Regions from separate parts of the Mycobacterium liflandii genome, predicted to be linked through region 2. Evidence: predicted binding sites of a transcription regulator. Region 2 holds the regulator's gene; each other region holds the start of a gene.
What was found. The regulator LexA, encoded in region 2, represses DNA repair genes until DNA is damaged. The targets are predictions, from matches to a motif close to CGAACANNTGTTCG.
Positions count from the first base shown of each region.

Region 1: the regulator LexA is predicted to act here: its motif matches at 2,594-2,607, upstream of CKW46_RS08690 (error-prone DNA polymerase).
Region 3: the regulator LexA is predicted to act here: its motif matches at 1,784-1,797, upstream of ruvC (crossover junction endodeoxyribonuclease RuvC).

Region 1 is NZ_CP023138.1:1,893,600-1,897,727, reverse strand. It holds gene CKW46_RS08690 (error-prone DNA polymerase) at 1-2,580, opposite strand, end outside; partial or broken gene CKW46_RS08685 (wax ester/triacylglycerol synthase domain-containing protein) at 2,781-4,111, shown strand.
Region 2 is NZ_CP023138.1:2,852,514-2,856,641, forward strand. It holds gene CKW46_RS12840 (LGFP repeat-containing protein) at 1-1,259, shown strand, start outside; gene lexA (transcriptional repressor LexA) at 1,300-2,022, opposite strand; gene CKW46_RS12850 (hypothetical protein) at 2,531-2,872, shown strand; gene nrdR (transcriptional regulator NrdR) at 3,035-3,499, shown strand; gene CKW46_RS12860 (peroxynitrite isomerase) at 3,528-4,013, shown strand; gene CKW46_RS12865 (PhzF family phenazine biosynthesis protein) at 4,023-4,128, opposite strand, start outside.
Region 3 is NZ_CP023138.1:3,770,825-3,774,952, reverse strand. It holds gene CKW46_RS16920 (DUF350 domain-containing protein) at 1-22, opposite strand, end outside; gene CKW46_RS16915 (DUF4247 domain-containing protein) at 56-487, opposite strand; gene CKW46_RS16910 (DUF2617 family protein) at 484-996, opposite strand; gene CKW46_RS16905 (DUF4178 domain-containing protein) at 1,006-1,614, opposite strand; gene ruvC (crossover junction endodeoxyribonuclease RuvC) at 1,829-2,383, shown strand; gene ruvA (Holliday junction branch migration protein RuvA) at 2,380-2,973, shown strand; gene ruvB (Holliday junction branch migration DNA helicase RuvB) at 2,977-4,014, shown strand; gene CKW46_RS16885 (PE family protein) at 4,040-4,128, opposite strand, start outside.

The DNA.
Region 1 (4,128 bases), 960 kb from region 2:
GTGTGCCAGGCTCGCATTGACATCGGGCCCGTGCACCAATACACCGTGCCGGCGGGCGTCGGCCACCAGCGACTGTGGTGAATAGAAGCCCATCGGCTGAGCCCGCAGTAACGCGGCGCAGAACGCCGCGGGGTGGTGCAACTTGAACCACGACGAATAGAACACCAGCGACGCGAAGGACAGTGCGTGGCTTTCGGGGAAACCGAAATTCGCGAACGCCTCCAGCTTTTCGTAGATCCGATCGATCACCTCGTCCGGGGCGCCATGCAGCGCGCGCATACCGTCGTAGAACCGGCCGCGCAGTCGGCGCATGCGCTCGGTCGAGCGCTTGGATCCGATGGCACGCCGCAGCTGGTCGGCCTCGGCGGCGGAGAAGCCCGCGCAATCGACGGCCAACTGCATCAGCTGTTCTTGGAAAAGCGGCACTCCCAGCGTCTTACGCAACGCCGATTCCATGGACGGGTGCTCGTAGACGACCGGGTCGATACCGTTGCGCCGCCGGATGTAGGGGTGTACCGACCCGCCCTGAATGGGCCCGGGCCGGATCAGCGCGACCTCTACCACCAGGTCATAGAACACTCGGGGCTTGAGTCTGGGCAACGTGGCCATCTGAGCCCGTGACTCCACCTGGAACACACCGACGGAATCGGCACGGGCCAGCATCTCGTACACCGCCGGTTCGGAAAGGTCCAGCCGGCCCAGATCCACTTCGATGCCTTTGTGCTCGGCCACCAGGTCTCTCGCGTAATGCAGAGCCGAGAGCATGCCCAGCCCGAGCAGGTCGAACTTCACCAACCCGATTGCCGCGCAGTCGTCTTTATCCCACTGCAAAACACTGCGATCGGTCATGCGCGCCCATTCCACCGGGCACACGTCGGCGATCGGGCGGTCGCAGATCACCATGCCACCGGAATGAATATCCATATGCCGTGGCAGATTCCGAATCTGGGCTGCCAGATCGATCACCTGCTCGGGAATGCCCTCGACATCGTCGGGCGTCGCGTTCCAGTGGCCGATCTGTTTACTCCAGGCATCCTGCTGGCCCTGCGAGAAGCCCAGCGCGCGAGCCATATCGCGCACCGCGCTGCGCCCCCGGTAGGTGATGACGTTGGCGACTTGAGCGGCATAGTCCCGGCCATATTTGTTGTAGACGTACTGAATGACCTTTTCCCGCTGATCCGACTCGATGTCGATATCGATGTCGGGCGGTCCGTCGCGCTCGGGTGACAAGAAGCGTTCGAACAGGAGCTCGTTGGCTATCGGATCCACAGCGGTGACACCGAGGGCATAACAGACCGCGGAGTTGGCCGCCGATCCCCTGCCCTGGCACAGAATGTCGTTACGTCGGCAAAACTGGGTGATGTCGTGTACTACCAGGAAATAGCCCGGGAAGTTCAGTTGTGCAATGACTTTCAGCTCATGCTCGATCTGGGCGTAAGCTTTCCTGGCCCGCGGCGACCGCTCGGTCGAACCGTAGCGCTCGCGGGCACCCGACATGACCAACGACCGCAACCAACTGTCCTCGGTGTGCCCGTCGGGCACATCGAACGGCGGCAGCCGCGGCGCGATGAGCGCCAGCCCGAACGCGCACTGCTCACCGAGTTCGGCGGCGGCGGTCACCACGTCGGGCCGCTGCGCGAACAGCCGGGCCATTTCCGCGCCGGAGCGCAGAAGCGACCCGCCCAGCGGCGCCAGCCACCCGGCCGCGGAGTCCAGGGACTGGCGGGCCCGGATGGCCCCCATCGCCATGGCCAGCCGGCTGCGCGCCGGATGGGCGAAATGCGCCCCGGTCGTGGCAACGACGCCAACACCAAAGCGGGGCGCCAGCCCGGCCAGCATCGCGTTGTTCTCGTCGTCGAGCGGGTGACCGTGGTGGGTTAGCTCGACGCTGACCCGGCCGGCCGTGAACCGGTCCACCAGATCGGCCAGCGCCCGCTCCGCCGCATCCGGCCCACCTTGACGAAGGGCTTGGCGCACATGACCTTTCCGGCATCCGGTCAGGATGTGCCAGTGCCCGCCCGCGGCCTCGGTCAGCGAGTCGAAGTCGTAGCGTGGCTTGCCCTTCTCACCGCCGGCCAGATGCGCCGCGGCCAGTTGCCGTGACAGCCGCCGATAGCCTTCCGGACCTCGGGCCAGCACCAGTAGATGCGGTCCGGGCGGATCCGGCTGCTCGGTGCGGGCCTCCGGCCCCAGCGACAGCTCGGCACCGAACACGGTGCGCACGCCGAGCCCGCTGGCCGCTTCGGCGAACCGCACCGCCCCGTACAGGCCGTTGTGATCGGTCAGCGCCAGGGCGCGCAGATCCAGGCGGGCAGCTTCCTCGACCAACTCTTCCGGCGTGCTGGCGCCATCGAGAAAGCTGTACGCAGAATGCGCATGCAACTCGGCGTATGCGATGGACGAGTCGACCCGGTTGGCGTCCGGCTTGGGCGCATACGTCTCGCGCTTGCGCGACAACGGACCGTCCCACCCGGCCTCGGCCGTGGGGCCGGCCGCATCCGGCACGCCGGCATGACGCGGCTTGCCATCCAGCACCCGCTCCATTTCCGCCCAACTCGGCGGGCCATTGCCCCAGCCCACACCCACAGCTTATCGAAAATATGTTCGAATGCCGAGGGGGGTCGGAGCGAGCGATCGCTCAGCATAAAAGTGAGACATATCACCGCTGTTAAACACATCTTTAACTGAAAAACACGTTCTTAACCTGGCAGGCCTATCGCGCCCAACGCATCGGGACAGATACTGGTACTGATTCACAAACTGACGGGTGAGGACTTGTGATAGCACAATTGACGACACTGGACGCTGGCCTGCGCAGGGCCCAAGAACCGGACTGGGACGCAAACCTGGCAATCGGCGCAGTCGCCGTGATCAACGGCGCCGTTCCCGACTTCGAACTTCTCAAAACGACTCTGGCACAGCGGCTTAGGTGAATCCCCCGGCACGCGCAGGTGCTGCGGACGCAGTGGATCGACCAACCCGAATTCGATTTTGACGCGCACATCCAACGGGCGGCGCTGCCCGGGCCGGGCGACGAAGCGGAACTGTTTCGGGCCATCGCACACGCCCTGGAACGCCCCCTCGACTTGGACCGTCCGCTCTGGGAATGCTGGGTAATCGAGGGCCTCGAGCACAATCGGTGGGCGATCCTGCTCAAGCTCCACCACAGCATGGCTGACGGTATTTCGGCGGTCCAGATCCTGACCAGACTCTGCGACGACGCCGACCACACCGGCGCAAATCATGTTGCCGTTAAACCGGTTCCGGATTCAGATGCGGGCGCGCGCAGCTGGCCGGACTCCCTGGCCACAAACATCGTCAAGGCGGCCGCGCGTGCCGTCAGCTGGCCCACGATGTGGTTGTCGTCGGCCGATTCGCCGATCACCATGCGCCACTACACCGCGGTTCGCTTTGCGCTCGCCGACGTGGACCGGGTGTGCCGCAAGTTCGGGGTAACCGCCAACGATGTTGCGCTGGCAGCCATCAGCGAGGGCTTTCGGACGATGCTGCTGCACCGCGGTGAACAGCCCCGCGCCGACTCACTGCGCACGCTGGAGAAACCCGCCAACCAGATCTCGGCCCTGCTGCCTTACCTGCCGGTCGACCAGAACGACCCGATCACCCGACTGCGCACCGTGCACAGCCAGCTGAACCCGGCCCCGGCCGCGGTCCGCACAAAATCCGCCAGTCTTGCCGATTACACGCCTCTTGCATTGTGCACCAAAGCTATTCAGACCTTGGTACGTCTCCCCAGCGAAGTGTCGTGACGCTGGCAACCGATGCACCAGCGCCGCGCCACCGGCTCCAGCTGATGGGACAACCGATGGAGCAGGTGCTGCCGATCCCGCCGACTGCTCTGCAGCTGAGCACCGGAGTTGCCGTGCTCTGCTACGACGACGAGCTGGTATTCGGTATCACCGCCGACTACCAGGCCGCGACCGACCTGCGACAGCTTGCCGCCGGTATCGAACGGGGGATGGCGCAGCTGGTGGCACTCAGCCAGGACTCCGTTCTGCTGTTCGGCAAAGATCGCCGCAAGCGCAGGCACCGTAGCCGGCCCGGCGGGGTGGCGGGGCGGACGTTGGTGTCGCCGGCCCGGGTGCGACGCTGACCCGAAGCGACCCGTAA
Region 2 (4,128 bases):
CCACCGGGAAACTGGGCGCACCGGTCGCCGATCAGACCGAGGCCGGCGATGTGGTGTCGCAGAAGTTCACCGGCGGCACGATTTCGTGGAACCGGGCGACCAATAGTTTCAGCACCGACCCGGCGAACCTGGCGCCGCTGCTCTCGGGCCTTCAGGTGTCCGGCCAGAATCAGCCCAGCACGTCGGCGGCGCCCCCGCACAGCAAGAAGTTCACCTGGCATTGGTGGTGGCTGGCGGCCGCCATCCCGGTGCTGCTGCTGGTGGTATTCCTCGTGGTGATGGCTGTTGGCCTGCGCCGGCGTCGCGCCGGCCAGGAGACCCACGGCTATGAGCCGGCCGAGCAAGATGCGGAATCCGGCTACGACGCCATCGGTGGCCAGTGGCCCCATGACGAGTTGGACTTCGGTTCCGAACACTTCCCGCCTGATGATCACGATCTGGCGCATGCGGCGTCTGACTCCGGCACCGGGGCCCGGGTCAGCTGGCCGCGTGGTGGTGGTGGCCCTGCCTACGGCGAGGAGATGCCGCCCTCGTTCCACGAAGATTTCGAGCGGGACGAGTTCGTACACGAGGACTTCGAACATGAAGACTTCGAAGATGAGGACTTCGAGCACGAAAACTTCGAACACGAGGACTTCGGGGCCGATGACGAAGACCCCGACGCGGTGGACACCACACCCACCCCCGTGATCTCCATCGCCGACTTGGCCGAAGCGGTGCGGCAGGAGACCGCCGTGCCGGAAACCGCGGTCACCGAGGCCTTCGGGCTACCGCACCGGTATGTTCCGGAACCAGTCGTTCCGGAGACCGCGGCACCGGAGGCAGCGGTTCCGGAAACCGCGGTCCACGAGGACGATTTCCCGAAAAGCTTCATGCCCGGCGGTGGTACCGCAGACGCCACGACCGAGATCCGCGTGCTCCCGGAAGCGGCCGGATCGCCTCGTCCACCCAGGGCCGGACGGCACGCCGCGGCCGAAACGGCGGAGGATGACTCCGAGGACGAGGTCACCGTGCATGCTCGGCAAGCCCATGCCCCAGCGGCCGCCGCAGCTGGGCCAAGCGCGGGGGCGCGACCGACGATCCACATGCCGCTCGACCACGACCCGTACCAGGCGCCGGAGGGATATCCCATCAAGGCCAGCGCCCGCTTCGGCCTGTACTACACGCCGAGCAGTGCGCTGTACTACGACACCCTTGCCGAGATCTGGTTCGCCACCGAAGCGGCCGCGCAAGCCAACGGTTTCATCAAGGCCGACTAGAGGGCCGCACTGCCCGTGGTGGTTGGCACCCCGGGTGCCGCTATATCTTGCGGATAACCGTGACCACCTTGCCGAGCACGGTCGCGTCATTGCCGGGGATCGGATCAAAGGCGGGGTTGTGCGGCATCAGCCATATCTGGCCTCCCGCGCGCTTGAACGTCTTGACCGTCGCCTCGCCGTCGATCATCGCCGCAACGATATCGCCGTTGTCTGCGACGTTCTGCTGTCGCACCACCACCCAGTCGCCGTCACAGATCGCGGCTTCGACCATGGACTCCCCGACAACCTTGAGCAGAAACAGTGTTCCCTGGCCAACCAGCTCACGCGGTAGCGGGAACACATCTTCGACGGCTTCCTCGGCCAGGATCGGTCCGCCGGCCGCGATGCGTCCCAGGACCGGGACAAACGTGGCTTCCGGCAGCGCGTCCGAACCCGCGACATCGGTGACCGGGGCGGCGGTCACCGTGTCGTCAGCGCCACGCACGTCGACGGCGCGGGGGCGATTGGGGTCGCGGCGCAGATAGCCCTTGCGCTCCAGGGTGCGTAGTTGGTGCGCGACCGACGAGGTCGACGTCAAGCCGACGGCATCGCCGATCTCCCGGATGCTCGGTGGGTATCCGCGATCGTTCACCGACGTCCGGATGACGTTCAAAATGGTGCGCTGCCGCTCCGTCAACGCCGTGTCTACTAATTGCGCGCGATTGTCCGCTCCACTGGCTCCGTCACTCGCCCCGTCGACCGTGGTGTCGCTGCTGTCGCTCATGGGACTGAATGTAGCCGTACGGCGCCCAAGAATCAAACATGTGTTCGACCAGTGTGTCGCGGGGTTAGTGGCATGCCTCAGGTGCCCGCCGCGGCGGCGCGAACTGGCGAATCACAAAGGTGTAACTCGGCGCGAGGCCGGGTATTCGCAGCACATGGGAGTTGGTTGCGACCGGCAGGTCTTGTCGGTGGCTTGGTCTAGCGTTTTGCTCGAGCGACACGCCTCGATCAAATGTTCGGTAAATCGAACACATGAGCGACTACAGTATCGAACACTTGAGCGATAAACCGTCAGCCGGAGGAACGAACATGACACTCATGCAGGCAGTCCAGCCCGTCTCGCCCGCCGTGCCCGTCCGGTTGGGCACCCGTGAGGCGCGCAGGTTCATTCGAGGGCCGGTCGGGGGGCCATCCACGAGCCTGTCACCGGCCGGGGCAGGCTGGCCACGTCGCGGCGGGTCCGCCCATCGCGTCCGGCTGTTGCCCCGCTGAGCTACCGGGGCACCGGTGTGGCGCTGTCGGCCACGGCCCATCGCCGGCGTCCCGCTTCGGTTGCGACGACGGTGGGCCTGGCGCTGCTCGCCGCGATCATCACGCTCTGGCTGGGGTTGGTCGCCCACTTCAGCGAGATGGCCAATGGCGGCTCCGCCAATGTGTCACCCATCTCATCGGGCGTGCCGGACCGGCTCGCGGTGGTCCGGGTGGACGCGGGGGAGTCGCTGCAGGACGTGGCGGCTCGAGTCGCTCCGGACGCGCCGGTTCGACAGGTCGTCGAGCGCATCCGGGAATTGAACGCGTTGGGCTCGTCGATGCCGGCTTCCGGGCAGACGCTGATTGCGCCGGTTGGCTAGCGCACTCCGATGAACAGCGAAAACCGCTCCACATCAACGCTCCTCGGCTACCGCGGCGTCGAGCGGAGGTGGATTGCGACGGCGTTGGCAGTGCGGGGGAGCGCGCAGGTACTCTCGGAAAGGTCCGAGGTACCGCGTTGTCAGGACGCCGAAGGAGCGGCCATGCATTGTCCGTTCTGCCGGCATCCCGATTCCAGGGTGATCGATTCGCGGGAAACCGATGAGGGCCAGGCCATTCGGCGTCGCCGGTCATGTCCGGAATGCGGGCGACGATTCACCACTGTCGAGACCGCGGTCCTTGCCGTGGTCAAGCGCAGCGGTGTCTCAGAACCATTCAGTCGGGAGAAAGTCATCAGCGGGGTGCGCCGGGCGTGCCAGGGGCGCCAAGTTGACGACGACGCGCTGAACCTGCTTGCCCAGCAGGTGGAGGACTCGGTTCGCGCCGCTGGCTCGCCGGAAATCCCCAGTCACGAAGTCGGCCTGGCCATCCTTGGGCCGCTGCGTGAACTCGACGAGGTGGCTTACCTGCGATTTGCATCGGTGTATCGCTCGTTCTCCTCGGCCGAGGATTTCGAGCGCGAAATCGAGGCGTTGCGCGCACACCGCCAGGTTCCTACTTCGAGCTGAGCCATTGCCGCCTCGTTAGGCTGGCCCCATGTCTGCCGACTTGCACCCGGATCTTGATGCGCTGGCCCCGCTGCTGGGCACCTGGGCGGGACAAGGTGCCGGCGAGTATCCGACGATCGAGCCGTTCGAATATCTCGAAGAGGTTGTGTTCTCTCATGTAGGCAAGCCGTTCCTGGTTTACGCACAGAAGACCAGGGCCGTTGCCGACGGGACGCCGTTGCATGCGGAGACCGGATATCTGCGCGTGCCGAAACCAGGCCAGGTCGAGCTGGTCCTGGCTCATCCGAGTGGCATCACCGAAATCGAGGTGGGCACCTATTCGGCAAGCGGCGGGGTGATCGAGATGGAAATGGTCACCACGGCCATCGGCATGACCCCCACGGCAAAAGAGGTGACTGCGCTGAGCCGATCTTTCCGGATGGTCGGAGACGAGCTGTCCTACCGGCTGCGCATGGGAGCGGTCGGACTGCCGCTGCAACACCATCTGGGCGCTCGGTTGCGCCGAAAGTCCTGATCCGCCCGGTCAGTCGACGTGCGTCACGCCGTCGCTGACGACTCGTCCGGCAACCGCGACCCAGCCTTCGGCACTCCAGGTCGTGTTGATTATTGATCCCTTGCCCTGGGTGATG
Region 3 (4,128 bases), 920 kb from region 2:
CCTGGTTGATGGCCTGGTACATGGCTGTCTCCTTTGCGTGTGCGCCAAGTGGGTCTTACTTGCTGCCGCCCGGGCCGCCGGGGTTGCCGCCCGAACCACCCGACGGAGATCCGGGATAGAACCCGGGGCCGAGAAAGATGTACGAGCCGTGGTTGTATCCGGCGCTGAGGTTTTCGACTTTGATGATGCACGGATGGGTGCCAGCGGGACCGACGCTGACAATGTTGTGCCGGTAGCGCAGGTACTCGGTTTCGCCATAAGACGCACGCGCGGCCGGTGACTTGTATTTGGACAGTGTGTTGGCCACCTGCTTGGGCGATCCTTCGCAGAGGTAGCGCGTTGCGTTGACGTCACGTGATTCTTGCTGATAGTGCGAGGCGATATAGGAGCCGATGTTGCGGTTCAACAGGGATACTCCGAAAACCATGGCCACCAAGGCGGCGACGGCCAGCGCGCTGGCGATGACGAACAACCGGTTGCGGCTCACGGATGCCACCAACTCGTAGTGTGCACGACGGTCCCGCCGGATCCGCCGGGGTGCAGCGGGTACAGATGCCAGGTATGCCAGCGCCAGCCCCTGCCCTCGGGTTCGGCGCTCAGTGCGGTCAACGCGGCCTCGTCGCCGGGAAACACGCCGCCCAGCCAACCGTTGTCGCGGCTGCAACGCTGTCGCAGGTCGTGCGCAAGGCTGCGGAAGCTCGATTCATCGTGCGTCTCGATGCGCGATTGGAGGCGATAGCCGGGCGCTTCGGTGCGCTCGGGAAGGCTTTCACCGTGGCCGCCAACCGCGCAGGAGACCTGTTCGGAAAAGTCGCCGTCGCGGTGCGCCACGGTGATGACGTGTGATGCGCCCAGCACACCGAGCAGCAACGTACCCCCATCGGGGTGGTCCATCCGGCAGGTGGCCAGCGGCGGCGGCGCGGGCGCGTTGAGCGCAAGCCCAAGGCGCGCCCCGGAAACGTCGGCCGGAACCACGGCGAGCTGATGAAGCGGCACCGATAATCCCTAGCCGGCGGCCGGGGGCGCGGGGTAGACGGTCAGCTCGCCGGTCAGCACGGTCTTACCCGTGGAGATCTCCCACGGCATGTCCGGCGCCCAGCGCTCGAAACCCAGCAGCGCGGACTCGTCGGCACTGACGTAGTCGACATAGTCCATGTCCCCGCCGGCCGGCAGCCCTGTCGTTCCCTCGGTGGTGTAGCCGGCACGTCCCCGCTCCTCTTCCCGGAACGTGACGCCGTCGACCACGTGAACGCCGCTGGGCTGCAACGCAAGATCGGTGCGCTTGGTCCACATCGCGAGCTCCAGCCGCCCCTCATCCTCTTCGACACTGAACCAGATCGGCTCGTCGCCGCCTTCGAGCAGATGCTCCCACCACACGAAGGGGCCCTCGCGGAACGTCACCGATCCGCGCACCACATAGTCGACGCCGCCGTAACTGACGATCGCACCCGGGCCCAGTTGCCGTGGGCCGAACTGCGGCATCGCGTTGAAGGCGAGCGGATCTTGGCGCTGGCCGGGTCTGGCTGGTGTCTTGAGCCGCCGCAGCGCCACCGTGAGAACGATGATGGAGGCGATGAATAGCATCACGGCCAGCAGAACCAGCAGAGTTCCCACGCATACCCTCCAGTACCGCGCTGCCGCGCAGTGGTTTGCCAATCACGGCGCATCGATGGTGCTCAAACGTAACAGCTTCGCCGGGGCCGGGTGCAGCCAAACCGCATTGATTGGGTGAGCAACTCGCGCGTGTCCTGCCGGCCGGTGTGGCGGCCAGCCGCTAGGCTATCGAACAATTGTTCGGACCCGGCAGGGCTGAAGGTGGGAGCATGCAGTGCGGGTGATGGGTGTCGACCCCGGGTTGACGCGGTGTGGGCTGTCTCTGATCGAGAGCGGCCAGGGTCGGCAGCTCACTGCGCTGGACGTCGACGTGGTGCGCACGCCGTCAGATGCCCCGTTGTCGAGTCGGCTGCTGGCCATCAACGAGGCCGTTGAACACTGGCTGGAGACGCATCGTCCGGATGTGGTTGCGATCGAGCGGGTGTTCTCCCAGCAAAATGTGAAGACCGTGATGGGCACCGCGCAGGCCGGCGGCGTGGTCGCACTGGCGGCGGCCAAGCGTGGTGTGGAGGTGCACTTTCATACCCCGAGCGAGGTGAAGGCGGCGGTCACCGGCAACGGTACCGCCGACAAGGCACAGGTCACCGCGATGGTCACCAGAATTCTTGCGCTGCAGACCAAACCGACGCCGGCCGACGCCGCCGACGCACTGGCGTTGGCAATCTGTCATTGTTGGAGGGCGCCTATGATCGCCCAGATGGCCAAAGCACATGCGCTGGCCGAACAACAACGGCGCAGCTATACTGCCAAACTCAAGGCCGCCCGATGATCTCGTCGCTGCGCGGTGAGGTACTCGAGGTGGCACTCGATCACGTGGTCATCGAGGCCGCCGGTGTCGGCTATCGGGTGAACGCGACGCCGTCGACTCTGGCGACGCTGCGGCAGGGGACCGATGCCCGCCTGATCACCGCGATGATCGTGCGCGAGGATTCGATGACCCTGTACGGCTTCGTTGACGGGGAGACCCGCGATCTGTTCCTGACACTGCTGTCGGTGTCTGGAGTGGGGCCCCGGTTGGCGATGGCGACGCTGTCGGTGCACGACGCCAACGGGCTTCGGCAGGCGTTGGCCGACGGCGATGTCACCGCGCTGACCCGGGTACCCGGAATTGGCAAACGCGGCGCCGAGCGAATGGTGGTGGAGCTGCGCGACAAAGTCGGTCCAGCGGGTTCGGCCGCCACCGCGCCCGCGGTAAACGGTCACACCGTGCGCGCTCCGGTGGTCGAAGCCCTGGTCGGCCTCGGGTTCGCCGCCAAGCAGGCCGAGGAAGCCACCGACAAGGTGTTGGCCGGCGACGGCGAGGCGACGACATCGAGCGCGCTGCGTGCCGCCCTGTCGTTGTTGGGGAAGGCCCGATAGTCGATGAGCACCGATCCCGATGAGCGCGAGGTCTCACCGGCGCTGACCGTTGGCGATGGCGATGTCGACGTCAGCCTGCGGCCGCGCTCATTGCGTGAGTTCATCGGCCAGCCACGGGTGCGCGAACAACTTCAGCTGGTGATTCAGGGCGCCAAGAATCGCGGCGGCACACCGGATCACATTCTGTTGTCCGGTCCGCCCGGGCTCGGGAAGACCTCGCTGGCGATGATCATCGCCGCCGAGCTTGGTTCCTCCCTGCGGATGACATCGGGTCCCGCGCTCGAGCGGGCCGGCGATCTGGCCGCGATGTTGTCCAACCTGGTCGAGCATGACGTGCTGTTCATCGACGAGATTCACCGCATCGCCCGGCCCGCCGAGGAGATGCTCTATCTGGCCATGGAGGATTTCCGGGTCGACGTGGTGGTCGGCAAAGGGCCGGGGGCGACATCGATTCCGCTGGACGTCGCGCCGTTCACCCTGGTCGGGGCCACCACCCGATCCGGCGCGTTGACGGGGCCGCTGCGTGACCGGTTCGGTTTCACCGCACACATGGATTTTTATGACCCCGCTGAGCTGGAGCGAGTGCTGGTCCGTTCCGCCGGAATTCTGGGCATCCAACTCGGTGCGGACGCGGGGGCCGAGATCGCCCGCCGGTCACGCGGGACTCCGCGGATCGCCAACCGGCTGTTGCGCCGCGTCCGTGACTTTGCCGAGGTTCGTGCCGACGGGGTGATCACCCGTGATGTCGCCAAGGCGGCGCTGGCGGTTTACGACGTCGACGAGCTGGGCCTGGATCGGCTGGACCGTGCCGTGCTTTCCGCCCTGACCCGCAGTTTCAGTGGCGGTCCGGTAGGTGTGTCGACGCTGGCGGTGGCGGTAGGGGAGGAGGCCAGCACCGTGGAGGAGGTGTGTGAGCCGTTCCTGGTCCGTGCCGGCATGGTCGCGCGCACTCCACGCGGCCGGGTGGCCACCGCACTGGCCTGGACTCACCTGGGCATGACGCCACCGGCGGGAGCGAATCAGCCGGGGCTGTTCGAGTAGCGAGTGGGCCGGGCGGCGGTGCTGGCTAGGGAGAGCCGTTCGTCCCATCGGTGCCGATCAGCGTGCCGCCGCTGCCGCCGGTGCCGCCGGTTCCCCCATTGACGCCGTTGCCTC